DNA from 3 places in the Rhizobium sp. 1399 genome. Region 1 is predicted to be linked to each of the others. Evidence: predicted binding sites of a transcription regulator. Region 1 holds the regulator's gene; each other region holds the start of a gene.

The links. Region 1 encodes PhoB, which activates phosphate uptake and scavenging genes when phosphate is short. Its sites were predicted from a motif close to TGTCATNNANCTGTCAT; they were not measured.
Region 2: the regulator PhoB is predicted to act here: its motif matches at 5,526-5,542, upstream of J2X71_RS34180 (toxic anion resistance protein).
Region 3: the regulator PhoB is predicted to act here: its motif matches at 6,938-6,954, upstream of pstS (phosphate ABC transporter substrate-binding protein PstS).

The regions. Positions count from the first base shown of each region.
Region 1 covers NZ_JAVDSU010000001.1:698,325-709,061, reverse strand. The annotation lists gene J2X71_RS03705 (substrate-binding domain-containing protein) at 1-229, shown strand, start outside; gene pstC (phosphate ABC transporter permease subunit PstC) at 397-1,878, shown strand; gene pstA (phosphate ABC transporter permease PstA) at 1,875-3,197, shown strand; gene pstB (phosphate ABC transporter ATP-binding protein PstB) at 3,212-4,027, shown strand; gene phoU (phosphate signaling complex protein PhoU) at 4,072-4,785, shown strand; gene phoB (phosphate regulon transcriptional regulator PhoB) at 4,917-5,600, shown strand; gene J2X71_RS03675 (pyrroline-5-carboxylate reductase) at 5,731-6,519, opposite strand; gene J2X71_RS03670 (GcrA family cell cycle regulator) at 6,817-7,347, opposite strand; gene J2X71_RS03665 (aspartate aminotransferase family protein) at 7,772-8,971, shown strand; gene argF (ornithine carbamoyltransferase) at 9,017-9,934, shown strand; gene J2X71_RS03655 (Hsp33 family molecular chaperone) at 10,026-10,737, shown strand, end outside.
Region 2 covers NZ_JAVDSU010000018.1:13,909-24,645, forward strand. The annotation lists gene clpA (ATP-dependent Clp protease ATP-binding subunit ClpA) at 1-1,077, shown strand, start outside; gene J2X71_RS34150 (Dabb family protein) at 1,222-1,512, opposite strand; gene J2X71_RS34155 (HIT family protein) at 1,572-2,000, opposite strand; gene J2X71_RS34160 (GNAT family N-acetyltransferase) at 2,055-3,257, opposite strand; gene J2X71_RS34165 (glycerophosphodiester phosphodiesterase) at 3,335-4,054, opposite strand; gene J2X71_RS34170 (RidA family protein) at 4,054-4,521, opposite strand; gene J2X71_RS34175 (cell envelope integrity EipB family protein) at 4,658-5,497, shown strand; gene J2X71_RS34180 (toxic anion resistance protein) at 5,704-6,780, shown strand; gene J2X71_RS34185 (substrate-binding domain-containing protein) at 6,792-8,363, shown strand; gene J2X71_RS34190 (5-bromo-4-chloroindolyl phosphate hydrolysis family protein) at 8,371-8,988, shown strand; gene J2X71_RS34195 (substrate-binding domain-containing protein) at 8,988-10,091, shown strand; gene rpsB (30S ribosomal protein S2) at 10,315-10,737, shown strand, end outside.
Region 3 covers NZ_JAVDSU010000004.1:264,579-275,315, forward strand. The annotation lists gene J2X71_RS15660 (epoxide hydrolase) at 1-191, opposite strand, end outside; gene J2X71_RS15665 (winged helix-turn-helix domain-containing protein) at 443-3,292, shown strand; gene J2X71_RS15670 (LysE family transporter) at 3,481-4,098, shown strand; gene J2X71_RS15675 (cupin domain-containing protein) at 4,101-4,445, shown strand; gene J2X71_RS15680 (bifunctional diguanylate cyclase/phosphodiesterase) at 4,595-6,721, shown strand; gene pstS (phosphate ABC transporter substrate-binding protein PstS) at 7,070-8,092, shown strand; gene pstC (phosphate ABC transporter permease subunit PstC) at 8,181-9,158, shown strand; gene pstA (phosphate ABC transporter permease PstA) at 9,161-10,018, shown strand; gene pstB (phosphate ABC transporter ATP-binding protein PstB) at 10,069-10,737, shown strand, end outside.

The DNA of each region.
Region 1 (10,737 bases):
GACGGAAACCATCGCTAACGGCACCTACCCGGTTTCCCGTCCGCTGTTCTTCTATGTCAAGAAGGCACATCTGGGCGCCGTTCCGGGCCTGAAGGAATATGTCAACTTCTTCGTATCCGACCAGATGATCGGCCCTGACAGCCCGCTCGTCGAATACGGTCTCGTTGCTGCTCCGGATGCAGAACGCGAAGCGATCCGTAAGGCCGTAGAGGCTGGCAAGACCATGTAATGACTTTGCCGGCGCGACGCTCGGGGGCGTCGCGCCGGCATCACCTTATCCGCCCGGCTCCATTGGGGTGCCGGGCGGATGAACTTCTTCTCCATGATATTGAAGCCGATGGCACGCTCCTGGAGCTGCCGGGCTCTTTGGGGGCTGTGGGCCTGGGGACGTAACGAATGAGCACATCCATCATACTCTTGTGCCTGGTAGTGATCGGCGCCGTTGCCTATATGGCTGCGCGCAGCCGCGCGATGGCGCTTTCCGGAGGCAGGTCTTCTGCCCTGCATTCGCGGCCGGCCTATTATGGCTCCTATGCCGCGATCTGGGCTGTTCTGCCTTCCCTGATCGTTCTGTTTGCCTGGCTGGCTATCAGCCCGGGCATCATCTCTTCCTCCGTTCGCGGCGCCTTTCCTGATGACGTGAAGGCGCAACCGGCCGTCCAGCAGGACCTCGCCTACAGCATGGTCGCCACGGTTGCCCGCGGCATGAACCTGCTGACCTCGGATGAGGTTTCCTCCTTGTCGAGCAATCCTGCGGGTCTGCAGGCAAAGCTCAGCGAGAAGGGCGTACCGCTCGCCGGCGAGCCGCAGCCCTACATGATCGCTGCCGCAAAGACCCTGAACTCGGAGAGCATGACGAGCCGCGTCATCATGACGGCGATCGTGCTGCTCATATCTGTCGCAGGTGCTTTCTATGCGCTGCGCTCCGTTGCTCCGCGCTTCCGTGCCCGCAACCGTGTCGAGCGCGTTATGCTCTGGGCGCTGCTGGTTGCATCCTCCATCGCCATTCTGACGACGATCGGCATCGTGCTCTCGATGCTGACAGAAGCGAGCCGCTTCTTCGCAGCCGTTCCCTTCGTCGACTTCTTCTTCGGAACGGTCTGGGATCCGCGTTTTGCCGGTGCGGGCAGCTCCTCCTTCGGCCAGTTCGGGCTCATCCCACTCCTGCTCGGCACGCTCTATATCGGCCTGGTCGCCATGCTGGTCGCCGTCCCGGTCGGCCTCTTTGCCGCCATCTACATGGCCGAGTATGCTTCTTCGAGAGTGCGCTCGATCGCCAAGCCGCTTCTCGAAGTGCTCGCCGGCATTCCGACGATCGTCTATGGCTTCTTTGCACTCGTCACCGTCGGGCCGTTCCTGCGTGATTTCTCGGCGCAGATCAGCGGTCTTTTGAGCGGCAGCTATACGAACTTCATCCAGGCACAGAGCGTCATCACCGCAGGCATCGTCATGGGCATCATGCTGATCCCTTACGTTTCCTCGCTGTCGGACGATATCATCACCGCAGTTCCGCGGGCACTGCGTGACGGCTCGCTCGGTCTCGGCGCTACACGCTCCGAAACCATCAAAAAGGTGGTCTTGCCCGCAGCCCTTCCCGGTATCGTCGGCGCGCTGCTGATGACCGCTTCGCGCGCCATCGGCGAAACCATGATCGTGGTTCTGGCCGCCGGTGTCGCCGCCCGTATCCAGATCAATCCCTTTGAGCCGATGACGACAGTGACCGTCAAGATCGTCAACCAGCTGACCGGCGACCTTGAGTTCACCTCGCCGCAGACGCTGGTTGCCTTCGCACTTGGCATCACGCTGTTCTGCATCACGCTTTGCCTCAACATCTACGCGCTCTACATCGTGCGCAAATATCGGGAGCAGTACGAATGACGAATATTGTTTCCCCCGTCGCCGGCGTCACCGTTTCCAAGGCGCCCGCGCGTCGCGATATCGGCATCAAGCGTCGCTACGCTGCCGAGCGCCGGTTCCAGGCCTATGGCATCGCAGCCATAGCATTCGGCCTCGTCTTCCTCTTCATTCTGCTTTGGACGGTCATCAGCAACGGCTATACGGCCTTCCTGCAGACGTCGATCACCCTGCCGATCGAATTCTCCGAGAAGACGATCGACCCGGACAACAAGCGTGCGACCGACCCTTCGGTGCTGGTCGCTGCCAACTATCCGGTTCTGCTGCGCGACGCGATCGTCAAGCAGCTCGGCATCAATGCCGCAAGCCGTCCTGACGTGCGCGATGCGTCCAGCATGCTGTCCAAGGGTGCGCCCATTCAGCTGCGCGACATGGTCGTTGCCGACCCGTCGATCATTGGCAAGACCGTCAATGTTACAGTGCTTGCAGATGCCAATATCGACAGCGCCAACAAAGGCCAGATCAATCTTTCGGTCGATGAGAAGAACCGCAAGGTCAACGACAAGCAGGTTGCCTGGATGAATGAGCTGAAGGCGAGCGGTGCTCTCCACAAGACGTTCAACACCGGCCTCTTCGTCAACGGCAATTCCAGCCGTCCGGAAGCCGCAGGTCTCGGCGTCGCCCTCATCGGCTCGCTTTACCTGATGCTGATCGTTCTCGTGCTTTCACTGCCGATCGGCGTCGCCGCCTCGATTTACCTTGAGGAATTCGCGCCGAAGAACAAGCTGACGGACCTGATCGAGGTCAATATCAACAACCTCGCCGCCGTTCCGTCGATCGTCTACGGTCTGCTCGGCCTGTCGGTCTTCATCAACTTCGCCGGCCTGCCGCGTTCGGCATCGCTGGTCGGCGGCCTGGTGCTGACCCTCATGACGCTGCCGACGATCATCATCGCCACACGCGCGGCCCTGCGCGCCGTGCCGCCGTCGATCCGCGCGGCTGCCCTTGGCCTCGGCGCCTCGAAGATGCAGATGGTGTTCCACCATGTGCTGCCGCTTGCAATGCCCGGCATCCTGACCGGCACGATCATCGGCCTTGCCCACGCACTCGGCGAAACCGCGCCGCTGCTGCTCATCGGCATGGTCGCCTTCGTCGCCCAGGCGCCGGCCACTCCGCTCGATCCCTCCACGGCACTTCCGGTCCAGGTCTACATGTGGGCCAACGAAGCCGAGCGCGCATTCGTGGAAAGAACCTCGGGTGCCATCATCGTCCTGCTCCTGTTCCTGATCGTCATGAACATCGGAGCTATCCTCTTGCGTCGTCGCTTTGAGCGCCGCTGGTAAACGGAGTAAAGATCATGAACATGTTGACGGAAGCCGCAGTCGAGAAGGCGCTGGACCAGAAAATGAGCAACGTCCCGTATAAGATGATCGGTCAGGATGTCTCCGTTTATTACGGCGAGAAGCGCGCGCTTTTCGATGTCAATCTGAACGTCCGCGAAAACACCGTGACCGCCCTGATCGGCCCGTCGGGCTGCGGCAAGTCCACCTTCCTGCGGTCGTTGAACCGCATGAACGACACGATCGATGGCTGCCGCGTCACCGGCAAGATCACGCTCGACAGCGACGATATCTACGATCCCGACATCGACGTCGTCGAACTTCGTGCCCGCGTCGGCATGGTGTTCCAGAAGCCGAATCCGTTCCCGAAAACGATCTATGAAAACGTTTCTTACGGACCGCGCATCCATGGCCTTGCCAAGTCCAAGGCCGACCTGGACCAGATCGTCGAGACGAGCCTGCAGCGCGCCGGCCTCTGGAACGAGGTCAAGGATCGCGTGCATGAATCCGGCACCGGCCTGTCCGGTGGTCAGCAGCAGCGTCTGTGCATCGCACGCGCCGTTGCCGTCAGCCCGGAAGTCATCCTGATGGACGAGCCCTGCTCGGCACTCGACCCGATCGCGACTGCAAAGGTCGAAGAGCTGATCCATGAGCTGCGCGAAAACTACACCATCGTCATCGTGACGCATTCCATGCAGCAGGCCGCGCGCGTATCACAGCGTACCGCAATGTTCCACCTCGGCAACCTGGTCGAGGAAAATGACACCGACAAGATGTTCACCAATCCCGACGATCCGCGCACCCAGGACTATATCATGGGCCGGTTCGGCTGATTTTGGCGATGTGAAGCCTTCCCGATTTTCGAGGACAAAGCCCCATGGCATCGACACATATTTTTTCCGCTTACGATGACGATCTGAAATTCCTGTCCCGGCGCATTTCCGAGATGGGTGGTCTTGCCGAACAGATGGTCGGCGAGGCCGTCCGTGCGCTGGTCAACGGCGACACTGCGCTCGCCCAGAAGGTCATTTCCGACGACGTGATCCTTGATCACGCGGAACGCGAAATCAACGACAAGGCGATCGTCACGATCGCCCGTCGCCAGCCGATGGCCTCCGACCTTCGCGAGATCATGGGTTCGATCCGCATCGCCGCCGACCTCGAGCGTGTCGGCGACCTCGGCAAGAACACCGCAAAGCGCGTCATCGCCGTCCAAAGCACCGGCGTTCCGCGCAAGCTCGCCCGCGGTCTCGAGCATCTCTCCGAACTGGCGCTCGTCCAGCTCAAGGAAGTGCTCGACGTCTATACGACGCGTTCTGCGGACAAGGCCAAGTCCATCCGCGAGCGCGACGATGAGATCGACGCGATGTACACCTCGCTGTTCCGCGAACTCCTCACCTACATGATGGAAGATCCGCGCAACATCACGAGCTGCACGCATCTTCTCTTCTGCGCCAAGAACATCGAGCGCATCGGCGACCATGCGACCAACATCGCCGAGACGATCTATTACATGGCAACCGGCGCCCAGCCGGAGGGTGAGCGTCCGAAGGACGACAGCTCCAATACCGTCGGTGCGGTGACGGAGTAATCCGGACCTGCCAATTGCGTGCGCGCCCTGCGCTGGGGCGCGCAAAGGTCGCAGCCAATTCCAAGTTTCTGCATGGTCCGTTGCTTAAATCACCCCCGGTTTAAGGATCATGCATTAGGAGACTGACACGCATGATCCCAAGAGTTGCAGTTGTTGAAGATGAAGAGGCGCTGAGTGTGCTTCTCCGCTACAACCTCGAGGCTGAAGGTTTCGAGGTGGATACGATCCTCCGTGGCGACGAGGCCGAAATCCGGCTTCAGGAGCGCACGCCGGACCTGCTCATCCTTGACTGGATGCTGCCGGGCGTTTCCGGCATCGAGCTCTGCCGCCGGCTGCGCATGCGGCCGGAGACCGAGCGCCTGCCGATCATCATGCTGACGGCACGCGGCGAAGAGAGCGAACGCGTTCGCGGTCTCTCGACCGGCGCGGACGACTATGTCGTCAAGCCCTTCTCCACGCCGGAACTTGTTGCCCGCGTCAAGGCGATGCTGCGACGCGCCCGTCCGGAGGTTCTCTCCACCGTTCTGAAGTGTGGTGATATCGAGCTCGATCGCGAAACCCATCGCGTTCATCGCAAGAGCCGCGAAGTCCGTCTCGGCCCGACCGAATTCCGCCTGCTCGAATTCCTGATGTCGTCGCCGGGCAGGGTCTTCTCCCGCTCGCAGCTTCTGGATGGCGTCTGGGGCCACGATATCTACGTGGACGAACGTACCGTCGACGTCCATGTCGGACGCCTGCGTAAGGCGCTGAACTTCTCCAACATGCAGGATGTCATCCGCACCGTCCGCGGCGCGGGATATTCCATGGAAGCCTGATCCGAGTGATCGGAGGTCACGAACGGGTCGCTCGGTTTTGCCGGGCGGCCCGTTTGTCTATCTGGCACCCCTAGCTTCTTATGAAAGCCGACACCAGGCGCCGAAAGCGAACCTCGAGAGAATCTGCTTTCTACAGACGAATGCGTGCGAGAACTCGATCAAGAGCCTTTTGCAGAGCCGCAGTGCCGCCGAACTCGCGAAAGTTTTCGAGCACCTGTTCATTCAATCCGCCCTTGGTCGAATGCTCGCCGATGAGTTCATCAAAACTCGCGACAGGTTTTGAACGGGCAGCATGGGCGAGGCCGGAAAACAATTGACGGAGGTAGGCGTCGCCAGCCGTTCTCGAAAGCCCTTGGCTCTGCAGCCAGGTCGACGTCGCGTCCAGGATGCCGAAATAGGTGGCCATCAGGCAGCTCGCCACCGCGAGAAGTTCGAACTCAGGTCTGTTTTCAACCTGGATCGCCGTTCCGAGCGCCGAAAAGAGGGCGTGGGAAACCTCGTCGGGCGGGTAGATCGCAGTCGCGCCCTGAAGATCTGCGATGAACGGAAGTGGAATTGCCAGGCTCAGGCGAACTGGCTGATCGATCCACGCCAGCAGTTGATCCATTGGCGTGGCCGCGACGAAGCTGATGACATGGTGGCCCGGCCGAAATCGGAGCGAGCGGATGACCTCCTCGGCAATTTGCGGCCTCACTGCCACAAATACGAGATCGGATCGGTCGAGAACATCCTGGTTCCCCAAAGCGATCGACACATTCCGGTTTGCCGCCGCAAGGCGGGCGGCGACGCTTGCGCTGCGCGGTGACAGCACTACCGGTGTGTCGCGAAACGCTGTCTTGCCCAATCCGGTGACGACGGCCTCGGTAATCGTGCCCGTCCCGACGAACCCCATTGCCATCCGCTTTGGATCGATCTCCATTGGCACCCCTGACCGACTGTTTGCGCCGTGCTACTCCACGAGAATACCGCATCTGTATCAGAAAATCGCGTTACAGCGCCATCACCACCGTTCCATACCGGTCTAGGGCTGAAACGCATCGGCGGCGTTGGGCCAAGTTCGCATCGTCAGGCATGGTGAACGGCAGGCAGAGATCGGCCCCCGGCAGATCGTGGTCAGGAGCCGTTTTCCAGCCCTCCTGTGCCGACTAAAAAATACGCCCCTCTGCGCGTCAGCGAAGAGGGGCGGCGGATGCTGCATCTGTTGAGAAGGCGCTGGTCAGGCGACCCGGACAGCCTTTCGGCGTTCGCTGACCGGCTGGTAGGCGAGGCGCTGGTGATAGTTGCAATAGGGCGAGGAATCCGGGGAGTCGCAGCCGCAGAAGTAGAAGTCGTCCTTCAGAGGATCGCCGACCGGCCACTTGCAGGTGCGCTCCGTCAGTTCCGTCAGGCCGAGACGACGCGAAATCGGCACGACCACGTTTTTGGCCGGCACATATTCCATTTCCTCGACCGTTTCGATCTCGATCTCTTCCTTCAGCATCGTTGCGCCCTGCTGGCGGGTAACGGTGCGGGTGGTGATGCGAGACGCATAGTTCGGGGCGCGCGGAGCCGACGTATTGCGCTTCGGTGCGCGCGCAGCGGTCGCCGTGCCGCCGGCCTTGGCGCGGCCGGGAAGACTGAGCCGGTGAACTTTGCCGATAACAGCGTTTCTACTCACTCCGCCAAGCTGCGCAGCGATCTGGCTGGCGCTCAGCCCTTCCGACCAAAGCTTCTTGAGCTTCTCGACACGCTCGTCTGTCCAGTTCATTGCCCTGTCTCCACCTTTCGCGTTGGTGATGGCAGAATCCCTCACCGTTGCCTCGGAAGTCTCCGAAGCAAGAAACGCCTGATCAATTTTGGTGACTAGTTCCGCCGCATGCAGTCTAGTAATTGAACTTTAACCTAGTGTGAGCCTGACTCTGTGACAAGAGTCGCGTGAATCCGATGAATCCGAATTCAGGGTTTTCCCCAACTTGCTTCCCCGGAGAGTCATTTCTGCAACATTAGCTGTTGATAGACCTGCAAGTCTGATTTGAGGCTTGACGCATGTGCTAAATCCTCAGTTTTGTTGACATTGCAGTGCGAAAAGTAAATAGTGCTCCCTGCCGCCGCAAGGCGGCATTTTTGATTTTTCGGGCCTGGTTTTCTTAGCCGGAGTCCATTGCCTCAGAGCCTGACCAGGAGATTGCGCCATGGCTGAAGCCTCGCCGCTTTATGATACCTATTCTCGTGCCCCGCTGCGGTTCGAGCGAGGCGAAGGCGTGTGGCTGATCACCGAAACGGGCGAGCGATATCTGGATTTCGGCGCGGGCGTTGCCGTTACCTCCGTGGGGCATGGCAATCCGCACGTTGTGGCCGCTCTCAAGGATCAGGCCGACAAGGTCTGGCATCTCTCCAATATCTATGAGGTGTCGGGACAGGAGAAGCTTGCCAAGCGCCTGACGGATGCCACTTTCGCCGACAAGGTGTTCTTCACCAATTCAGGCGCCGAGGCGCTCGAATGCGCCATCAAGACGGCGCGCCGCTATCAGTTCTCCAAGGGCCATCCCGAGCGCTTCCACATCATTACTTTCGAAGGCGCCTTCCACGGCCGCACGCTCGCGACCATCGCCGCCGGCGGCCAGGAGAAATATCTCGAAGGTTTCGGCCCGAAGACCCCTGGTTTCGATCAGGTGCCCTTTGGCGATGTCGAGGCTGTCCGTGCCGCTATTACCGACAAGACCGCCGGCATCCTCATCGAGCCGGTGCAGGGCGAGGGCGGTGTCCGCCCGGCAACGTCCGAATTCATGAAAGCGCTCCGCCAGCTCTGCGATGAGCATGGCCTGCTGCTGATCCTCGACGAGGTGCAGACCGGCGTCGGCCGTACCGGCAAGCTCTTCGCTCATGAATGGTCGGGTATAACGCCCGACATCATGGCGGTTGCCAAGGGCATCGGCGGCGGCTTTCCGCTCGGCGCCTGCCTTGCGACGGCAGAGGCCGCTTCCGGCATGAAGGCGGGCACGCATGGTTCCACCTATGGCGGCAACCCGCTGGCCATGGCTGTCGGTAACGCGGTGCTCGATGTCATCCTGGCCGAGGGCTTCCTGCAGCATGTGCGTGATGTCACTCTCGTCTTCCGCCAGGGCCTTGCATCGCTCAAGGATCGCTATCCCGACGTGATCGAAGATATCAGGGGCGAAGGGCTGTTGCTCGGCGTCAAGGCTGCCATTCCCTCGGCAGAGCTGCTGAAGGAAATCCGCGCAGCCCATCTTCTGGCGATCCCGGCAGGCGATAATGTCATCCGCCTGCTGCCGCCGCTGGTCGTAACCGCCGAGGAGGCGCGCGAGGGTCTTTCCCGTCTGGAACGCGCTGCCGAAAACATCCGTGCCGCCAAGGTCAAGAAGACCGCTTGATAGGACAATGCCCCGCCCGCCGGCGGGCGTAGCAGGTAACGAACAATGGCTTCCCCCAAACACTTCCTCGATCTTTCCGCCGTCACCGGATCCGACCTCAGAACCATCATGGACGATGCCAAGCTGCGAAAGCAGGCTTTCAAGGCCGGCATGGCCGACAAGCCGCTCGCCGGCAAGATGCTCGCCATGATCTTCGAGAAGCCGTCCACGCGAACCCGCGTCTCCTTCGATGTCGGCATGCGCCAGCTCGGCGGCGAGACCTTGTTCTTATCGGGCACTGAAATGCAGCTCGGCCGCGCCGAAACGATCGGCGACACCGCCAAGGTTCTGTCGCGCTATGTCGACGCGATCATGATCCGCACGACCGACCACAACCGTATGCTGGAGCTCGCTGAGCATGCGACCGTGCCGGTCATCAACGCGCTGACGGATGATACCCATCCCTGCCAAATCATGGCCGATATCATGACCTTTGAAGAGCATCGCGGCCCAATCAAGGGCAAGACGATCGCCTGGACGGGTGACGGCAACAACGTGCTGCATTCCCTGGTGGAGGGGGCTGCCCGTTTCGGCTACCGCATGAACATGGCAGTACCCCTTGGTTCCGAGCCGAAGGATCACTATCTGAACTGGGCCCGCAATGAGGGCGCCGAAATCATGCTTTACCATGATGCTGACCGTGCGGTCGCCGGCGTCGATTGCGTGGTGACCGATACCTGGGTCTCCATGAATCAGGAACATCGGGCTCGCGGTCACAATGTCTTCCAGCCTTATCAGGTCAATGCGCATTTGATGGCGCAGGCCGGCAAAGACGCATTGTTCATGCACTGCCTCCCCGCTCACCGCGGTGAGGAGGTGACGGACGAAGTGATCGATGGCCCGCAATCCGTGGTCTTCGATGAAGCGGAAAACCGTCTTCATGCGCAGAAGTCGATTCTTGCTTGGTGCCTGGGCGCGATCTGAACCATAATCGGATGTCGCGAGTTCCAAACTCGCGGCTGCGCAAGCAGCCGGTGCGCTGGCCGGCTGCTCTGACAAAACAGGAGTGAAAGCCATGGCAGAAGCTGCCGCCGCCCTCGGCGAGTTCGATTTCGCCGGCGATGATCATGTCGTCCCCTTCCAGGTGGAAGGGCTGGATGTGCGCGGTCGCGCTGTCCAGCTCGGCCCAATGCTGGATTCAATCCTCGAACGCCACCATTATCCCACGCCCGTCGCCCGCCTTCTGGCGGAGGTGGTGGTGCTCACGGTGCTGCTCGGCACCTCGCTGAAGTTCGAGGGCAAATTCACTGTCCAGACCAAGAGCGACGGTCCCGTCGATCTCTTGGTTGCCGATTTCTCCACGCCGGAAAATGTCCGGGCCTACGCTCGCTTCGACCAGGCCTTGCTCGATAAGGCGATCGCGGCTGGCGAAACGGAGCCGGAACAGCTTCTCGGCAAGGGCGTTCTCGCCTTCACCATTGATCAGGGCAAGTTCAGCCAGCCCTATCAGGGTATCGTGGCACTTGACGGTACCTCGCTGGAAGACATTGCAGGTGTCTATTTCCGCCAGTCGGAGCAGATCCCGACGCGCGTGCGCCTTGCCGCAGCCGAGCTCTTCGACCGCGACGAGAACGGTAAGCCGCGTCACCGCTGGCGGGCAGGGGGCCTCGTCGCCCAATTCCTGCCGGAAGCGCCGGAGCGTATGCGCCGGCCCGATCTTCATGGCGGTGATGGCGACACGGCTGCGCGCGCCCATGTTGAGGATGATGCCTGGACGGAAGCCCGCT
Region 2 (10,737 bases), on a different contig from region 1:
CGCTCGGTCGTCTATGGTCAGGATGTGGCGATCGAAGCCCTGTCCACCTCGATCAAGCTGGCCCGTGCCGGCTTGCGCGAGCCGAACAAGCCGATCGGTGCCTATGTCTTCTCCGGTCCCACCGGCGTCGGCAAGACGGAAGTCGCCAAGCAGCTTGCTGCCTCACTGGGTGTCGAGATTCTGCGCTTCGATATGTCGGAATACATGGAGCGGCATACGGTTTCCCGTCTGCTCGGCGCACCTCCCGGCTATGTCGGCTTCGACCAGGGCGGCCTCTTGACCGATGGCGTCGACCAGCATCCGCATTGCGTGGTCCTGCTCGACGAAATCGAAAAGGCGCATCCGGATATCTATAATATCCTGCTGCAGGTCATGGACCACGGTACGCTGACTGACCATAACGGCAAGAAGATCGACTTCCGTAACGTCATCCTGATCATGACGACCAATGCGGGCGCTTCGGAAATGGCCAAGGCCGCCATCGGCTTCGGTTCGTCCAAGCGCACCGGCGAAGACGAAGAGGCTCTGACCCGCCTGTTCACGCCGGAATTCCGCAACCGTCTCGACGCGATCATTCCGTTCGCGGCGCTGCCGACGGCCGTCATCCACAAGGTCGTGCAGAAGTTCATCATGCAGCTGGAAGCTCAGCTCTCTGAACGCAACGTCACCTTCGACCTGCACGAGGATGCGATCGCCTGGCTGTCCGAAAAGGGTTACGACGAGAAGATGGGCGCCCGCCCGCTTGCCCGCGTGATCCAGGATGCCATCAAGAAGCCGCTGGCGAACGAAATCCTCTTCGGCAAGCTGAAGAAGGGCGGCGTCGTCAACGTCACCGTCGGCCCGAAGGAAGATGGCAAGCCAGGCCTCATTCTGGAAGCCGTTCCGGAAACGGCACCTATCAAGCCGAAGCCGGAAGCCGAGCTGGTTCATCCGGGAGCGGTCGATGAGGATGATGGCGAGCTGAAGACCAAGCCGGTCAAGAAGGCGAAGGCCAAGACCGTGCCGCAGCCTGAGCCTGAAGTCCGCGACGCGCCCAAGAAGGGCTCGACGGTTCCCAAGGTTCCACGCAAGAAGTAAGCTTACGACGGACAATGAAAAAGGCCGCTGAGAAGCGGCCTTTTTGTTTGCCTTGAAGCATGTCGCGCGAAAGCGTGTAGTGGTTTGCGATAACGATATGGGCAAGAAAAGACCTAAAGCGTAGCAGCGACACGCTTCAGGATGTCAGAGCTTCGCGTAGTCGATCTCGAGGAAGTCTGCGACCTCGGGTATCCAACGGTCGCGCACGAAGGCGACATGCAGCGGGTGGACATTATAGGCGTCGTAACCGGCCTGGTCGTCGAACTCCATCGCGAAGCCGAAGGTGAAATCGTTCTTCGGGCTCGTCTGGCGAAGTTGCTCGAAATTTCTGACGCTTGGGATCTGCTTGAGCGTCAGCGCCTCATCGAGAAAAGCCTTTTCTTCGGCAGAGCCTGCAGCGTGCTTCAGGCGGAATGCGACGGTGTGGCGAATCATGATTTCCTCCTAAATCGATGAAGTAATTTAGTATTCCGAAAAATAAGGCGGCGTTTCCGTTACGCGAGTTCCGCTTTGATCTTCTCCGCGTTGGCAGCGAGCACCACGCCATCCTCCATCTTGCCGGAATGCGGCTTGAGTGCCACGCCCTCATGCCGCGGGATGACATGGAAATGCAGGTGGAAAACGGTCTGACCTGCTGCCGGCTCGTTGAACTGGGCGATGAACACACCATCTGCGTCGAAGGCTTCCTTGACGGCATTGGCGACTTTCTGGACGACGGTGATCGTATGGGAAAGGGAGGCGGGGTCGGCATCGAAGATATTGCGGGAAGGTGCCTTCGGCAGGACCAGAACATGGCCCGGCGCTTGCGGCATCACATCCATGAAGACAACGGTCTTGTCGTCCTCGTAGACGCGATGCGACGGGATCTCGCCGCGCAGGATCTTGGCGAAGATATTGTTGTCGTCATAGGCAGCGCTGGTCATGGCGAAATCTCCTCGTGTTTCCCTTGATCGCGTAGCGCGCCGGAGCCAAGCGCGTCAATCCTCCTGCAACCGTTCGCCTTTGCGGAAGGGAGTGTGTTCGGCAAGCATCTCATTCATATATTCGACATCCTCCCGCTCGCGCTTGAGATAGTCGGCAACGGCGCGCCGCAATCCCGCGTGAGCGATATAGTGGGCGGAATGCGTCGTCACCGGCAGGTAGCCGCGGGCAAGCTTATGTTCGCCCTGGGCGCCGGCCTCTACCTTCTTGAGGCCCTTTTCCAGCGCAAAATCGATGGCCTGATGATAGCAGACCTCGAAATGCAGGAAGGGGTGATCTTCGATGCAGCCCCAGTGCCGCCCGTAGAGCGTATCACCGCCGATGAAATTGATCGCGCCTGCCACATAGCGACCGTCACGCTTTGCCATGACGAGCAGGATGTCGTCGGCCATACGCTCGCCGATCAGCGAATAGAATTTGCGCGTCAGATAAGGCCGGCCCCATTTGCGGCCGCCGGTATCCATGTAGAAGGCGAAGAACTGGTCCCAGATTTTTTCGGTCAGGTCCTTGCCGGTCAGCCAGTCGATGGTGATGCCGTTCTCAACCGCCGTCCGACGCTCCTTGCGCAGTGCCTTGCGCTTGCGAGAGGCAAGCGTTTCCAGGAACGCGTCGTGGTTGGCATAGCCTTCATTGATGAAATGGAACTGCTTGTCCGTGCGGTGCAGGTAGCCGTCGGTCTCGAAGACCGGCATCTCGTCCTCGGGCACGAAGGTGACATGGGCCGAGGAAATATCGAGGCGGCGGACGACTTCCTTGAGGCTTTCCGCCATGGCATTCTGAATTGGCAGTCTTGCAAATCCTTGGGCCACGAGCAGGCGCGGGCCGGTCGCGGGCGTGAAGGGGATAGAGCACTGCAGCTTCGGATAATAACTGCCGCCGGCCCGTTCAAAAGCGTCGGCCCAGCCATGATCGAAGACATATTCGCCCTGACTGTGGTTCTTGAGATAGCCGGGCAAGGCGCCGACCAGTTCACCCTTGTCCGTCTCCAGAAGCATGTGATGGCCGAGCCAGCCGGTCTGCGCAGTGGCAGAGCCGGATTCTTCCAGCGACGAGAGAAAGGCATGCGAGACGAAGGGATTATAGGCGACGCTGTCGCACGTCTTCGATGCTCCCGAAAGCCTGGACCAGCGGTCGGGGGAAATTGCGGTGAATGATCGCTCGATGCGGATGGAAAGTTCGTCTGACGATTCGTCTGTCATGAAGCAAATGCGAAGCCGTTGGGGGAGGGAGCTGGCTCCCTCCCAGTCTGCGCACGATCTTGTCGAAAAAGCGAGCGTCAAACTGCCGCGCGCGGATCGAAGCCTTCGAAAGTCATTTGATCGGCGTTCTCGAAAGTCTGCTTGCGAGCCTGTTCATCACGCACCGTCCAGGTGATGACCGGAACGTCCTTGTCGCGCTGGTCGGTGATGAACGGGTTCGGCAGGTCGGCATAGTAGTAGGAAATGAAATCGAGGCCGATCGCCATCGCCTTATCATGCTCTGCATGTTCCTCCGGCGTATTGCCGTTGGCCGTCAGCCCGATCGGGTAGGGCGCATTGAGCTCCTTGAGATCCTTCAGCAGCCAATGGTCGAAGCTCATCAGCGCAACCTTGCCCTCATAGCCCTCGAGTACGTCGAGAACGGCTTCGGCAAAGCCCTCGTCGTCGGCTTCGCGGCCCTTGAGTTCCAGCACCAGCGGCACCTTGCCCTGCACGAGTGCGAGAAGCTGCTTCAGCGTTGGCACTTTGTCCTTCGTGCCGCCGACGGCGATCAGCCCGAGCTCCTGGGAGGTCCGTTCCCGCACGTCGCCCTTGAGGTTGCAGAGGCGTTCCAGATCTTCATCATGGAAGATGACCGGCACGGCATCCGAGGCGTAATGCAGGTCGCATTCGATGGCGAAGCCCGCTTCGACGGCCCGTGAAAAAGCCGAGAGCGTGTTTTCCCAGACGACATTGTTGAGGTCGTGGTAGCCGCGGTGCGCAACCGGCAGCTCTTTGATCCAGGCGGCATTCGTCATTATGCGATTTCCATGATAGCATCGATTTCGACTGCTGCATTGAGCGGCAAGGCTGCCATGCCGACGGCAGCGCGGGCATGTTTGCCGGCTTCGCCGAGCACGCCGGCGATCAAGTTCGAGGCGCCGTTGATAACGAGGTGCTGCTCGACAAAATCAGGCGCCGACGCGACGAAGCCGTTGAGCTTGATGACGCGGCGGATGCGGCCGAGATTGCCGCCGAGCGCTGCCTTTGCCTGAGCAAGAATGTTGATGGCGCAAAGCTCTGCGGCACGCTGGCCAGTGGCAACATCGACAGTCTTGCCGAGGTGGCCGGAGACGGCAACCTTACCGCCTTCGAGCGGCAGCTGGCCGGAAATATAGAGAAGGTTGCCGCTGATGACATAGGGGACATAATTGGCGGCGGGTGCTGCTGCCTCGGGCAGGGTTATCCCCATTTCCGACAGGCGCGTTGCGATTACATCGGACATTTTCGTCTCCGCTTTTGTTGTCAATTCTTCAAAAAGAATGCATCAAGACTAGAATCTTTAATGTGACAGTTTCGAGCCTCGATTTGGCCGAAAGCGTTCTTATAACATCGCGGACGAGTCCAACAGGAGTTAATGAATGTTCCGATCGTCACTTGCCGCTCTTCTTCTCGCAAGCGTTTCCGCCAATGCCTGGGCGGCCGCGCCGGCGACGAGCGCTGCGATCGCAACCGGGCTCGTCGCTCACCGCGCCATCTACGACCTGGAACTGAAGGACGCTTCGGAGCGCTCCGGCATCTCCTCCATGTATGGCCGCATGGTCTATGAGTTCGACGGCAATTACTGCGAAGGCTTTACCACGAATTTCCGCTTCGTCACCCAGATCGACACCGGCGACAACGTGCGCGTCAGCGACCAGCAGACCAAGACGTTCGAGAGCCTGAAGGATGGCAAGTTCACCTTCGATACCAAGTCTTTCACCGACGATCAGCTCGACAAGGAAGTCAACGGCGCGGCTCAAGATAAGCCGGAAGGCGTGAAGGTCGACCTCACGCAGCCGGCAAGCCGTGAGCTGCAACTCGAGGAAAGCCGCTTTCCGACCGAGCACATGCTCGACGTCATTCAGAACGCCAAGGATGGCAAGCGCTTCTTCGAGGCTCGCGTCTTCGACGGCTCCGACGATGGCGACAAATCCCTGGTGACAACGACGATCGTGGGTAAGCAGGAGACTCCGGTCACGAATGAGGCTGATGCAGGCAATGCCGGCGAGTTCGCCAAGGCCGCCTTCTGGCCCGTGACGATCTCCTATTTCAACGAGAATGCCAAATCCGACACCCTGCCGGTCTACCGCATGTCGTTCAAGCTCTATGAGAACGGCATTACGCGGGATCTGACGATGGATTACGGCGATTTCGTCCTGACCGGCAAGCTTGCCAAGCTCGAGCTTCTCGACAAGAAGGCCGCGCCGGTCTGCCAGTAAGGCGGCATTCGCCGCAAGCTTAAGCGGCTGTCATAAAAGCTTATTTCTAGTGCCGCTAAACTGCGACCTCGCAAATGAGTCGTGCGGGGCGGGTATTGCGTGGATGCCGAGTTTCCCAGCCTCGAAAGTGGATGACCCATTTGCCGCAAAAATGGGTTTGCAATTCGTAAGACCAATTGCACCACAAGCCGAGAAAGACGACCCCAATGGCCGACACCGATCTCGCAACGGTTCAGAATGCTTCCCTGTCGGCCGTTGCCGCCGATCCTGCGGAAGTCGCCCGCATTACCGACACCATCAGTATTACAGACCGCGCCGGAATATCCGTTTACGGCGACCGCGCACAGCAGGCCGTCAGTGACTATGCCGACAGGATCCTGCGCGAGGTGCGCAACAAGGATCTCGGCGATGTCGGCAAGCTTTTGACCGACATCATCCTGAAATCCAAGAGCCTCGATCCCGCGTCCCTCAAGGATAAGGGCTTCCTGAGCCGCATGTTCCTCTCCGCCAAGGCGCGTCTCGAGCGCTTCAAGGAGGAATTCGAGGACGTCGCCGGCCAGATCGACCGCATCGGCCTGGAACTCGACCGCCACAAGGATACGCTGCGCCGCGACATCGCCCTGCTCGACGACCTGCATGAAGAGACGAAACAGTCGATCGTAAAGCTCGATGCCTATGTGCAGGCGGGCAAGAACTTCGCCGAGCACTTCCGCTCGATCGAGCTGCCGAAGTTGAAGAGCGCAGCCGACGCCGCAGTCTCCGGCCCCGGTGGCGGCATGCTGGAAGCCCAGACCTATCAGGACAGCCTCCAGGCGCTCGACCGCTTGGAAAAGCGCATCTTCTATCTGCAGCAGGCCCGCCAGCTCGGCATTCAGCAGCTTCCGCAGATCCGTATCGTCCAGGCCGGCGACGAAACACTGATCGAGAATCTGCAGGCAACCTCGGCGCTGACGGTGCCTGCCTGGAAGCAGAAGATGGTCATCCTCCTCGGGCTCACACTGCAGAAATCGGCCCTCGACCTGCAGAAGTCGGTGACCGACGCCACCAATGACATGATCCGCCAGGCCTCGGAAATGATGAAGGATCAGGCGATCGCCATCGAGCAGCAGTCGCAGCGCGGCATCGTCGATATGGAGACGCTTGCCAAGGCCAATCAGGATCTGATCGATACCGTCACCGGCGTGCTGCGCGTGCAGGAAGAGGGCCGCAAGAAGCGGGCTCAAGCCGAGCAGCAGATGGAACAACTGACGATCGACCTCAAGAAGGCGATGACCCAGGCGTGACCGGCAAAACCATGATCCGATCATTCCTCTGCGCACTGGCGCTATCTGGTCTCGCGGCGTTGGCAGGCTGCGATGCTTTCAGCAGCGGTCCGAATTTCTCGATCGTTTCCGGCTCGGAAAACACCGTGCTGCAGCCGATCGTCGAGGAATTCTGCAAGGAGAAGCACGCGACTTGCTCCTTCAAATATGAGGGCACGCTCGATATCGGCCTCGCGCTGCAAAGCGATCAGGGTGTCGAGCAGGACGCTGTCTGGCCCGCTTCCAACGTCTGGGTCGACATGTTCGATACCAAACGCAGGATCAAGGACCTGACGTCGGTGGCGCAGACGCCCGTCATTCTCGGCGTACGCAAGTCGAAGGCCGAGCAGCTCGGCTGGGTCGGCAAGGATGTCTTCATGAAGGATATCTTGGCAGCGGTGAACAGCGGCTCGCTGAAGTTCCTGATGACATCGGCGACACAATCGAATTCCGGTGCCAGCGCCTATCTCGCCATGCTCTCCAGTGCGCTCGGCAACAAGCCTGTGATCGAGCCCGGCGATCTCGATGACAAGACGGTTCAGGACACCGTTCGAAGCCTGCTTGCCGGTGTTGCGCGCTCCTCCGGCTCCTCGGGCTGGCTTGCCGACCTCTATACGGATTCCGCCAGCAAGGGCACGACCTACGATGCCATGTGGAATTATGAGGCAGTCATCAAGGAAACCAACGACAAGCTCACGGGCATGGGCAAGGAACCGCTTTACGCCATCTATCCTGCCGATGGCGTCGCGATGGCGGATTCGCCGATCGGCTTTATCGATCACGGTCGCGGTCCCGAGGTTCAGACCTTCTTCAAGGACCTGCTCGCCTATCTGCGCTCACCCGATGTTCAGAAGAAGATTGCCGAAACCGGTCGCCGCCTGCCGCTCGGCAGCGTCACCGCTGAGCCGGAGCCGAGCTGGAATTTCGATCCAGCCAAACTGGTGACCGCGATCCGCATGCCGGAACCAACAGTGATCCGCCAGGCGCTAACCCTGTATCAGGCAGCACTCCGCAAACCGTCGCTGACGGCGCTCTGCCTCGATTTTTCGGGCTCCATGCAGGGGGACGGCGAGAACAGCCTGCAGCAGGCGATGCGTTTCCTGTTCACGCCCGAGGAGGCAAGCAAGGTGCTGGTGCAATGGTCGCCGGCCGACCGCATCTTCGTCATTCCCTTCGATGCCAATGTCCGCGATATCTTTTCGGCTTCGGGTGACACGATGGAGCAGCAGGGGCTTCTCAATGCAGTTGCCGGCCAGCATGCCGGCGGCGGCACCAACATGTATGCCTGCGCCGAAAGGGCGCTTCAGCAGATGGCGAAAACCGCGGACCTGTCCAATTATTTGCCGGCGATCATCATCATGACCGACGGCAGATCCGATGACCAAAGTGCGGCCTTCATGGGCGATTGGAACGCGATGGAACCACGCGTGCCGATCTTCGGCATTACCTTCGGCGATGCGGACAAGACCCAGCTCGACAGTCTGGCGGCAGCGACGGCGGCACGCGTCTTCGACGGACGCTCGGACCTTGCGGCAGCGTTCCGCACCGCACGCGGTTACAACTAGGGCCGCCATGGGTAACTGGCTCGGCAATGATGGTAACTGGATCGTGGCGGGAGTGGTGACGGCCATTCTCGTCCCCATTCTGACTTTTGCTGCCGGCATGCCGTTCTGGATTGCCGCTGTCATCGGCCTCCTAGTTTTTGCCGGCCTCGTTTTCCTGCTGGCGCCACGCAGGCTTTTCGAAGGTCTCGATATCAAGGTGATCGGCCGCGGTCGCGTTGCCTTCGCGAGAGAATTGCTGGAAGGGGCTGTGCCCGCCGCACAAAGGCTGGAGACGGCCGCGGACGATATCACCGACAAGCAGACGGCGGCGCGCGTACGCCACCTGGCGGAAATCGCCGCCGATGTCTTCCGCAAGGTGGAGGCGAGGCCGGAAAGTGCCAATTCCGTACGCCGTTTCCTCAGCTACTATCTGCCGCGTGCGGCCGAAGTTGCCGAGGGCTTTGCGGTAATCGAGGCGAAACGCGCGCCTGACGTCAAGCAGTTGGAGGATGTCCACGCCGTGCTGGTGAAGCTCGAGGATGCCTTCGTTCATTATGCCGACAGCCTTGTCGATGCTGAGCTTGGCACGCTCGATACCGACCTGCGCCTCATCCAGGCATCGCTCAAAGAGGATTTCGGACGCTGATGGCCCTTTCCCGCCGCGCCTTTGGAGTTGGACTGCTCGCCACCGGTATTGCCGGCACGGGCGGCTATTTCGCCGTCCGCGACAGGCCGGAACTGCAGGGCCTGCTGGGTACGCGCACAAAGCTGTTCGGCTTCATCGGTGGCGAAAAGGAGGCTTTCCTTGCCGATCCCGATGTCGTTGACGCTATCAAGGGCTACGGCCTTTCGATCGACAGTCGCGTCGCCGGCTCGGTCGAAATGGTGCGCGAGCGGGCCTTGCTTTCGCAAAACCCGCAATTTCTTTGGCCGTCCTCCTCCATCATGGTGGATATCGCCCGTCAGAGCGGCGTGAAGATCCGCGATGACAGGGTCATGCTGAACACGCCTGTCGTCGTCTACACGTGGCAGCCGGTCGTGGACGGGCTGATCAAATCGGGCCTCGTGACGGTAATCAACGGCCATCACCAGCTCGACCTGAAGGCGCTGCTTGATGCCATCCTTGCCGGGACGGATTGGTCGAAACTTGGCGTCAATGCGCTCTACGGCCGGGCGCGCATCGTCTCCACCGATCCGAACCGGTCGAATTCGGGCTTCATGTTCTCGGGCCTCGCGCTCAGCCTCTTCAGCGGCAATGTCGCGACATCAGACGATCTCGCCCAATACGGCGGCAAGGTGCAGTCGATCTTCCGCAGTATGGGTTTCAAGTCGCCATCGTCAGGCAAGCTGTTCGACCAGTATCTGGCAGGCGGCCTCGGCGGCGAACCGATGATTGTCGGTTATGAGAATCAACTCGTCGAATGGGCGCTCGCCGATGCCGACCGATGGAGCCGCATCCAGTCGGGGCCGGGCGCCAAGCCCGTCGTCCTCTATCCGCGCCCGACGGTCTATTCGGCCCATCCGCTGATCGTCGTCGACGAAACGGCCGAACGCCTGATCGAGGCGCTGACGAGCGCCCGCCTGCAGGAGCTCGCCTGGACCAAACACGGCTTTCGCGGGCCGCTCGGCACGGCGACCGGTGATACCAAAGGGCCGATTGCCGGCCAGTTGCCGGCCGAGATCGATGCCGTGCTGCCGATCCCGGACGCCGGCGTGATGCTGTCGCTGCTGAACATGCTGGCAAGCTGAGCCGGCAACGCGTATATATTGCAGGCGCGGCTCATTCGTCCGTTCTCGTCAGATTTTTTGGCGCAAGCCTTGCTTTTGCAGGAAATCGAATGTAAGGCCACGCGCATTCCACACGTAAGGCATGGGATCGTCCGGGAGAAATCCGGCTTTTCCGCCCGGTGGCATCTTCGAAGAGGATGCTGTTCGCCTTGCGGAGGTTCAACCGGAAAAGGAGTAACAAGGCATGGCATTGCCTGATTTTTCTATGCGCCAGCTTCTGGAAGCCGGCGTCCACTTCGGTCACCAGACTCACCGCTGGAACCCGAAGATGAAGCCGTACATTTTCGGCGATCGTAACAACATCCACATCATCGACCTGGCCCAGACCGTTCCGATGCTGTCGCGCGCCCTGCAGGTCGTGTCCGACACCGTTGCTCGTGGCGGCCGCGTTCTCTTCGTCGGCACCAAGCGTCAGGCTTCCGAGCTGATCGCTGACTCGGCCAAGCGTTCTGCCCAGTACTACGTCAACTCGCGTTGGCTCGGCGGCATGATGACGAACTGGAAGACGATCTCCAACTCGATCCAGCGCCTGCGCAAGCTCGACGAAATCCTGTCGTCCGAGCAGTCTGGCTACTCCAAGAAGGAGCGCCTGACCCTCGAGCGCGAG
Region 3 (10,737 bases), on a different contig from region 1:
CGATGGAGGTCTTTGAGGGTTTCGTTCGGAAAATGAACGTGGAATGGCTTGATCGCCTCATCGGCCGTGGCAGCAAGCAGATGGGAAGGCAGAAGCGCGCCTGAACTTGCAACCGCCACGCCCAGGGAGGCGGCGGCGAGAAAACGGCGGCGGTCCTGGTCGATTGCATCAGCGACTTCGGTCTTGATCATGGCTTTCTCCTCGGGGATCAGGATGTTGCAGTTGCACGTTTGTGCTGACCGAAACCTACTGCCGTATGCCGAGAAGCGCCCGTTATGCGTTGTTAGCTGTTGTCAGGAGACGAAAGCGGAGCATGTTAACAACAGCCGACATTCGCGCATCGACTGTTTTTCTCCCGTTTCAATACCTTCGGGTAGTGGCACGGATCGAACTGCTGGACTAATGTCCGCCAGCGCACAGACGTCGGCCAGAGGGATGAGCCATGGCGATCGTAGCAGTCGGGGATATCAAGGGAATTCGCTTCGGACCGTTCAAGCTGGCGGTAGGCGAAAGGCTTCTAAGCAGGGAGGGTGTCCCTGTGGAACTGGGCGGACGTGCCCTCGACATTCTTGTAGCGCTCGTGACATCCCCAAATGAAATCGTCAGCAAGAAGGAGCTGATGGACAGGGTCTGGCCCGACGCCCTCGTCGAGGAAGGCAGCCTTCGCTTCCATATGGCCGGGCTACGCAAGGCCCTCGGCGATGGCCAGGACGGCGCGCGCTACATCACCACGATTGCGGGGAGGGGCTACTGCTTCGTCGCACCCACTGTCGCCGTGTTGCCCGATCATCGCGATAGCCCGCTCGTCGAGGACGTGTTTCCGCATGCGAACCTTCCTCCACGGCTCGCCCGAATGGTCGGCCGTGACGTCGATGTCATGAAGCTGGGCGCACAACTGACGGATTCCCGGCTCGTCACGATCGTCGGCCCGGGCGGAGTGGGAAAGACGACCGTCGCGATTGCTGCAGCCCATCAGGCCGCCGAGGTTTTTGCCGGACACGTGCTGTTCGTTGATCTCGGCGTGGTCGCCGATCCGAAACTTGCTGCGACGACGATCGCTGCCCTGCTCGGACTTCCGGTCCAGGCCGAAGACGCGACACCCGATGTGATGCGGTTTCTCAGGGACAAACGCCTTCTCCTGATCCTCGATACCTGTGAGCACCTGGTGGAAACGGTCGCCACCATTGCTTCGTCCATTCTGGACGCCGCACCACAGGTGCATATCATTGCGACGAGCCGTGAGGCGCTGCGCATCGACAGCGAGCGCATCTACAGGTTGGATGCTTTGGGATATCCACCGGAAGTCAATGAAGCGCCGTCCGCAGCCGTTCAGCAATATCCGGCAGCGCAGCTTTTCGTCGAACGTGCGATAGCCAGCGGTGCCCAACTCGACGGAAACGAGGCCGAAGCTGCAATTGTCTGCGACATATGCCGAAAGCTCGACGGGGTCGCCCTGGCCATCGAACTCGCCGCCAGACGCGTCGAGGCCTATGGTTTGGAGCAGACCGCAGCATTGCTCGATCAAAGGCTGACACACCTGTGGCAGGGTTTGCGGACAGCCCCGCCGCGCCAGCAAACGCTGCAGGCCACCCTCGACTGGAGCTATGGGCTTCTGTCCGAAACCGAACGTGCGGTGCTGCGCAGGCTCGCGGTGTTCGTGGGAAATTTTCCACTCGATGCTGCTTTGGAGGTAGTGACGAACGACACGCTCGATCGTGCTTCGGTTTTTGCGGCTATCGACAATCTAGTGGAAAAGTCGATGGTGGCCGCCCGCCCGATCGGTGCCATGATGCGTTACCGGCTTCTCGACACCACGCGCGCCTACGTGATCGAACTCGGCAGGAACGACGAGTGGCAGGAACTGGCGAGGCGGCACGCAGCCTATTGCCGCCTTTGGTTCGAACAGAACGGCAGCGAGTGGACATCGCTCTCGACCCCCTTGGAGCGAGCGCCGCACTTCAATGCAGTTGATAACGTTCGCAGCGCACTTGAATGGTGTTTTGGAGAGAACGGCGACACATCGCTCGGGGTCGGCCTTGTCGCCTCCGTTGCTCCTGTCTTCCGTGCAATGGGCTTGCTGCCGGAGTGCCAACGATGGACGGAGCGCGCACTCCAGTCGCTGGACGATGCCACCCGTGGCACGAGCGAGGAGATGCAGCTCCAGGCGGCATTCGGAGTATCGATGATGTTCATGCGAGGCCACAACGAGATGTCGGCTGCCGCGCTGAACAGGAGTCTGGAGATAGCCGAAGCGCGCGGCGACGACCTCAATGCCGCAAGACTGCTGGGACCGATCCACTTCTTCCATCTGCGCAGCGGCGAGTTCAGGCTATGCGTGGAATACGCCGAGCGCTGCACCGAGATCGCCGATCGAATAGGCGATCCTGCGGCGACCACGCTATCCAGGGCTCTTCTCGGCCTCTCTTACTGTCTGGTCGGGCGCCTCGCTGAAGCACATGCGACGCTGAAACCCGTTGTCGAGCCCGCTCTTTCGCCAGCCAGCAAGCAGATGCATTACGGCTTCGATCACTACACCTGGGCCAGGATAGGCTGGTCGACAAATCTCTGGCTGGAAGGCCATACCGACCGGGCTCGCGCGGTGATCCGCCAATGCTTCAAGGATGCGGAGACGATGCGCCATCCCGTATCCTTCGCGATCTCGCTGAGTTCGATCGCGACGCTTCTGTGGATCGGCGATTTCGACGTGGCGGAGGAACACTTGGTTTCCTTCATCGCCCGCGCGGAGACCCAGGCTTTCGGCCCTTATCTCTCCATGGGGCATGCTTACAAGGCCGAGATCGCGATACGGCGGGGTGACTTCGAAGCCGGCGTTATGGCGCTGCGTAAACAGCTGGAGGATCTTCACGCCACACGCTTCGAACTCTTCACGGTGCGGTTCCACTTCGTTCTCATCATGGGCCTTCTGGCCGGCGGGCGATCTGCCGAAGCATGGGAACTCGCAGAGGAAACCGAGCAGCTGATCGAGGAAAAGGGCTACTATTCCTACCTTCCGGAGCTTCTGCGGCTGAGGGGCTGCATTCTTTTGGCTGCACCAGGACTGAGCCACATGGATGCAGAGACCTGTTTTACGTTGTCATTGGACGTGAGCCGCAGGCAAGGCGCTGGCGCCTGGGAAATCCGGGCGGCAACTGATCTGGCGAGGCTCTGGACGGAGCATGGGCGGACCGAGGAAGCCGATGGGCTGCTTCGACCCGTTTATGAGCGGCTGACGGAGGGGAGGGACACGCCCGCTCTTCGTGCGGCCGCGCAGGCGCTCGCGCAAGTCGGTTGAGAGGCGCGGAGCGCGCTGTAATTGCAGCGATCTTTTATTGGTGGTGACGGATTTGGCGTGAAGGCGGCCAAGCTGTTCATGCGCGGATATTGCCGGACATGGTGGCTGTTATCATCCCTAAAATCGTTTGATTTCAATGAGAAGTCTGTCAAAGCTATGTGACGGACTACACCTGAGGAAAAGCCTTCATGTTTTTGCTTTCCGTCGCCGCCATCTGGGCGGTGGCCGCCATCACGCCAGGTCCGAACTTCCTCATCGTCGTCCGGACGGCGCTGGAGGGTTCGCGAAGCGCGGCAGTGGCCGTCATCGCTGGCGTCATCCTAGGCACCTTCTGCTGGGGGCTCGCCGGCTGGCTCGGCATCAGCGCACTCTTTGCGGCCGCACCTTTCGCCTATCTGTTCCTGAAGGTCGCCGGCGGGCTCTATCTCTGCTTCCTCGGTGCAAAGCTCGTCTGGAGCACCTGGCGCAAGGCGGGCAGTGGAGAGCCGCAAGCCGTGCGGGCAGGGATCGGCCCGAAGCAGGCTTTCTATTCGGGGCTCGCAACCAATCTCGCCAATCCGAAATCGGCCTTCTTCGTCGCCTCGCTCTTTGCGGCGACGCTGCCGGCCGAGCATAGCTGGATGCAGGGTGCTGCTGCCGTCGCCACGATGGTTCTGGTCTCCTCGCTCTGGTACTCGTTCGTGCTGACAGTATTGCGCAACCCTGCCGTTGCAGGCGTCTATGCGCGCGGCCGTAGAACACTTGACGCCGCGGCCGGCGTCATCTTCATGGGCTTCGGCCTGAAACTTCTGACCTCAGCGCGATAACCATGGCAAACATGATCTCCTTCGATATCGACAGCGTCGAACCGGAAGTCGGCGCTCCCGCCGCCGAGCGCATCATTTCCGGCAATCCGCAATTCCGCACCTGGAACCTGGAGGAGGCCGAGGGCGGCCTCTATTCCGGCATCTGGGAGGCAACGCCTGGCAAGTGGCGGATCGTCTATGAGGAGTGGGAATATTTCAGCCTGCTCTCCGGCCATTCGATCGTGACCGAGGATGGCGGTGAGCCGGTTCATCTGAAGGCGGGCGACCGGATGATCCTCAGGCCAGGCTTTAAAGGAACCTGGGAAGTCGTTGAAACGACTCGCAAGGATTATGTGATCAAGGTCTAAAAAGCTGCCCGGATGGATGGCTTTTGATCATTCTCATTAATAGTGTCTACATCATCAAATGATAGATCTTATCTGCAGCGCATTGCGGACATGATGTCTCCTGCCGTCACCATAGACATGGCCTTGCAATTCATCTTTTCGGGATTGGCATGTCGTCGAATCTTGCAGGTAGGCACGTTCGAACCCAAACGTCTTCCATCATTGCGACAACCATCTTCTTCCTCGTCGTCGCTCTCGTGCTGACGGGCCTCATGGCCCATGTCGTCGCCACGATGAACCGGTCTGCAAACAAGATCGATGATGCCAGGGCCACGCGCGCTGCCCGTGCAGCGATCTCGGCCTTTGCCAATCGTTTGAGCGCGACAACCACGGACAACGCCGTATGGGATGATGCCTATAAAGCGATCTCATCTCCTGACGCCACGGATTGGGCCTATGAGAACTGGGGCAAGACCACAGCGGATTATCCGCTCTATGACGGCGCGGTCGTGATCGGCCCCGACCGCTCTTCGGTCATCTCCGCATACGCCAAAGGCAAGCCCTTCCAGCCTAGTGCTTCTTTCGGCGAAGCTTTTTACCAGCAGATCGACAAAGCTGCTGAATCCGGACAGGCGCCGGTGGTCAATTTCATCCGGACCGAAACGGGCATCGCGCTGATCGTGTCACAGGCAATCCAGCCTTTCACCGCAGAAGGCGAGCTTCCGAAGCTGAGTGTCCTGAGCCTCTACAAGGATCTCACGTCGGAGGTTCTCGACACTTTTTCGGACGAGCATGAACTCGAAGGGTTGCGCCTTGCCGCCGCGCCCGAGTCGGGCCTGCTGAACACGCCGATCACGGACATAGGAGGTGGCGTCATCGGCCATCTTGTCTGGCCCAGCAAAGCGCCCGGAACCGCCGTGTTTCACGAAGTCTATCCTTACGTCGCGGCCGCTGTCATCATCCTTGCGATGTTCCTGGGTGGTGTTCTGCTGGTGGGTGCAGCAGAGGCGCGCCGCCTACGCCAATTGGCGCAAGCGGCGATTTTCGAAGCGAACCACGATAGCCTGAGCGGCCTGTTGAACAGGCACGGGCTTCTCGCACTGCTGGAAGAGCTGGAAGATACCGATGTTGCGCCACCCCGGCTCTATCTGGTCGATCTCGATGGATTCAAGGCTGTCAACGACGCCTGGGGGCATGCGGTAGGGGATGACCTGATCCGGATCGTCTCGAACGCCCTGATCGCCTGTCACCCTGAAGTCGTTGCGGCCGCCCGGCTGGGAGGCGACGAGTTTGCGCTGGTGCAGATTGGAACCGCCGCGCGTGGGGAGATAGAAGAGACTATTCTGGCGCTGTTCACCGAGCCCTTCAAAATCGAAGGGCGAACAATCGAAGTTGGCGCAAGCATCGGAGCTGCCGCACGTGACGGAGACGTACCGCCTTTGGAGCTTCTCCGCAGGGCGGATATGGCGCTCTATCGTGCCAAGGCAAACGGCAGAGGCCGGGCGATCGAATACGACCCGGAGCTGGATCTGGAACGCCAGAGGGTCGCCGAAATGGAAGCTTTGTTGAAGAGCGCCATTAGCAATGGTGCGATCGAAGCCTTTTTCCAGCCTCTCGTCTCTGCTGCGACAGGTGCTGTTACTGGTCTTGAAGCGCTAGCGCGTTGGCGAGTTCCAACAGGGAACATAAGCCCTGAGATTTTCATCCCGCTCGCCGAAAGGTGCGGCCTCATCGATGCGCTCGGCGCTCATATGCTGAAAACATCGATCGGGCATGCCAAGAACTGGCCTGGCCTGTCATTGTCGGTGAACGTTTCGCCGGTCCAACTCTGCAATCCGGAATTCGCCGCCGAAGTGATCTCGCTTCTGCAGGAGCTCGATTTCGATCCGAAGCGTTTGACATTGGAGATCACGGAAGGCGTCCTGATGACAAATCCGGAACAGGCCCGCAGGTCGATAGATCACCTCAAACAGGTCGGTATAAAATTCGCGCTTGATGACTTTGGCTGCGGCTATGCAAGCATCGGCGCATTGCGGCAGTTCGGGTTTGATCGCATGAAGATCGACCGTTCGCTCGTATCCGCTCTCGACCAAGCCTCGAATGGCGCCGATGTTCTGAGAGCCACCATCTCCCTGGCGACCGCTCTGCAGATTCCCGTGACAGCTGAAGGTATCGAGAATACGCGCCAGGCGGCGATCCTGCGTGAGGCCGGCTGCGACCAGCTGCAGGGCTATCTGATCGGAAAACCTATGTCGGCACTCGAGATATCCAGCAAGCTTCAAGAGCTTGCCGCATAGATTGCGGCAGCACACTCGGGTGGTCGTCCGGTCCTCGGAGCATTTTGGCGTCTGAAAACGACATTTTCACGCATTGCTGCGGCAATCGACCGCAGCCCTGCGGCAATAGGGCTGCACCTCATTTACGAAGGCTTTGTCAGCGCGCGATTCACTAGGAAAGTCAGTGACTTCAGCGACTTATGCACAGCGTTGCATTTCATGTCACCCGTCACAAACTGTCATCAAACTGTAATAATAGACGCCTAGCCGCCTTCCCGTGACGAGGAAATTCAGCGCCCCTGACAGTGGACACCCCCTCCATGGCGCCGAGCCTCGTCGTCCTTTCGTTCCATCAGGGAAGAGTCGCAAATGCTCACCAAGAAACTTCTTTCGGCCTGCCTCGGCGCCGGCCTGGTTGCCGCTCTGGCAGTCTCGGCCTCCGCTGCCGATATTACCGGCGCTGGTTCGACCTTCGTCTATCCGGTTCTTTCGAAGTGGTCGGCAGACTACAACAAGGAAACCGGCGACAAGCTGAACTACCAGTCGATCGGTTCGGGCGGCGGTATCGCCCAGATCAAGGCTGCAACGGTTGACTTCGGCGCTTCCGACGCCCCGCTCAAGCCGGAAGATCTGACGGCTGGCGGCTTTGGCCAGTTCCCGCTCGTTGTCGGCGGCATCGTTCCCGTCATCAACGTCAAGGGCATCAAATCAGGCGAACTGAAGCTCTCCGGCAAGGTCCTCGCTGATATTTACCTCGGCAACGTCACCAAGTGGAACGACAAGGCCATCGCCGATCTGAACCCGGGCCTGAAGTTGCCCGACAGCCAGATTGCCGTTGTTCACCGTTCGGACGGCTCGGGCACGTCCTTCAACTGGACCAACTTCTTCTCCAAGGTAAACCCGGACTGGAAGTCGAAGGTTGGTGAAGGCACTGCCGTCAACTGGCCGGTCGGCATCGGCGGCAAGGGTAACGAAGGCGTTGCTGCTTACGTTACCCGCGTCAAGGACTCGATCGGTTACGTCGAATACGCCTACGCCCTGCAGAACAAGCTGCCCTACGTTCTCATCCAGAACGCTGCCGGCCTGTATCCGAAGCCGAACGCTGAAAGCTTCTCGGCTGCAGCTGCAAGTGCAGAGTGGGGCAAGGCTCAGGACTTCTACCTGATCATGACCAACGCACCGGGTGAAAAGGCTTGGCCGATCACGGCAACCACCTGGGCCATCATGTACAAGGAACCGAAGGACGCTGAACGCTCCAAGGCTGCTTTCTCCTTCTTCAAGTGGGCTCTCGAAAAGGGTCAGAAGGAGGCTTCCTCGCTCGATTACGTTCCGCTTCCGGACACGCTCGTGAAGCAGATCGAAGATTACTGGACGGCCTCTTTCAAGAGCTGATCCTGACGAAACTGCGGTCGGGGCGGAAAGCCAAGCTTTCCGCCCCGAATGCCTTTGACACCCCCTCAAAGCAGCAGAGCGTACGGATATGAGCGAAGCACTGGCGTCGCTGCCCGCCGACACCGCGGGCGTGAAGCGCCGCGACGGCGCCGCAGGCGATCGGATTTTTTATTGGATAGTTTTGGGCTGCGGCCTGTTTGTTCTCGCCGCTCTGCTGGCAGCGGCGATCTCCATGGCCATGGGCGGGCTTCTTGCCTTCCGCACCTTCGGCTTCGGCTTCCTGACCGGCACCGAATGGGATCCGGTTGCTCAGCAATTCGCCGGTCTCGTGCCGATCTACGGCACGCTGGTCACCTCGGCACTCGCCATGATCATCGGCGTTCCCGTTAGCCTCGGCATCGCGGTTTTCATCACCGAGGTTGCGCCGCGCTCCATCCGCGGGCCGATCGGCGACGCCGTCGAGCTTCTCGCCGGCATCCCCTCGATCATTTACGGCATGTGGGGTCTTTTCACCTTTGCTCCGTTCATGTCGGATTACATCCAGCCGGTGCTCATCGACTGGCTGGGTCCGATCCCGCTGATCGGTGCGCTGTTTTCGGGTGCCCCGCTCGGCATCGGCATGCTGACATCAGGCATCGTGCTGGCGATCATGATCATCCCCTTCATCTCGTCGGTCATGCGTGACGTCTTCCTGGTCGTCCCCGCGCAGCTGAAGGAATCGGCCTATGCGCTTGGTTCGACAAAGTGGGAAGTGGTGCGCGACATCGTCATCCCGCACACCCGCACGGCCGTTGTCGGTGGCATCTTCCTTGGTCTCGGCCGCGCGCTCGGCGAGACCATGGCGGTTACCTTCGTTCTCGGCAACACCCATAACATAGCGGTGTCGCTGATGGAGCCCGGCACCTCGATTGCCGCGACGCTCGCCAATGAGTTTGCCGAGGCTTCGGACGACCTCTACCGGTCGTCGCTGGCAGCCCTTGGCCTCATCCTCTTCGTTGTCACCTTCATCGTTCTGGCGGCCGCCAAGCTCATGCTGGTGCGTATGGCAAAGCAGAGGGGGGAATAATCATGGCTACCTATTCGGGTTCCCTTTACCGCCGCCGCCAGATCGGCAGCGCAATCGCGCTGACACTTTGTGGCATCGCCACCGTGCTCGGCCTGGTCTTTCTGGTGTGGATACTCTGGACGACGCTGGTCCACGGTCTGTCTGCGCTGAGCCCCAGCCTTCTCACGGAAATGACGCCGCCGCCCGGCGAAGACGGCGGCGGTCTCGCCAACGCGTTCATGGGCAGCCTGCTGATGGTCGTTCTCGCCGTTATCATCGGTACACCGATCGGCGTGCTCGCCGGCACCTACCTGTCGGAGTTCGCCCGCGGCAAGAAGCTCGGCGAGGCCATCCGCTTCGTCAATGATATCCTGCTCTCTGCGCCGTCGATCATCATCGGTTTGTTCGTCTATGAAGTGGTCGTCCGCCCGACCTCACGCTTCTCAGGCTTTGCCGGCGGCATCGCTCTCGCCTTCATCTTCCTGCCGGTCGTGGTGCGCACGACCGACGAAATGCTGCGGCTGGTTCCCGATGTCATGCGTGAGGCAGCCCTTTCGCTCGGCATCCCGCGCTGGAAGGTCACGGTCAACGTCCTCTACCGCGCCGCCTCGACCGGTATCCTGACCGGTATCCTTCTCGCAATCGCCCGCATTTCCGGCGAAACCGCGCCGCTCCTCTTCACGGCTCTGAACAACCAGTACTGGAGCCTGGATATGTCGCAGCCGATGGCGAACATTCCCGTCGTCATCTTCCAGTTCGCCATGAGCCCCTATGAGCAATGGCAGAATCTTGCATGGGCCGGTGCCTTCGTGATGACGGCCGTCGTTCTAATCCTGAGCGTCGTATCGCGCTCCGTCCTGAACCGAAAAGGTGGGAAATGATGCTTCAGTCTGCAGACACTATCGATACTACCAGCAAGCTGGGAAAGCTGATGGCGAGAGACAAGATCTCCCTCGAGAAAGTCAATTTCTACTACGGCGACGCCCACGCGATCAAGGATGTGAGCCTGAGCTTCCCGGAGCGCCAGGTCTCGGCCCTGATCGGTCCCTCCGGCTGCGGCAAGTCCACCCTGCTGCGCATCCTGAACCGCATCTACATGCTGTATCCGAAGATGCGGGCTACCGGCTCGATCAAGCTCGACGGCAAGAACATCCTCGACCCGAGCTTCTCGATGAATGAACTGCGCGCCCGCGTCGGCATGGTGTTCCAGAAGCCGGTGCCGTTCCCGATGTCGATCTATGACAACATCGCCTATGGCATTCGCCACCACGAGCGCCTCAACAAGGCCGATATGGACGTGCGCGTCGAGCAGGCGCTGCGTCAGGCCGCTCTCTGGGATGAGGTGAAGGACAAGCTGAAGGGCAGCGGCCTCGGCCTTTCGGGCGGCCAGCAGCAGCGTCTTTGCATCGCCCGCGGCGTGGCGCTGCGTCCGGAGGTGCTGCTTCTCGACGAGCCGACCTCGGCCCTCGACCCGATCTCGACTGCCAAGGTCGAAGAGCTGGTCGCGCAGTTGAAGGGCGAGTTCACGATCGTCATCGTCACTCACAACATGCAGCAGGCAAGCCGCATCTCTGACAACACAGCCTTCATGTATCTGGGC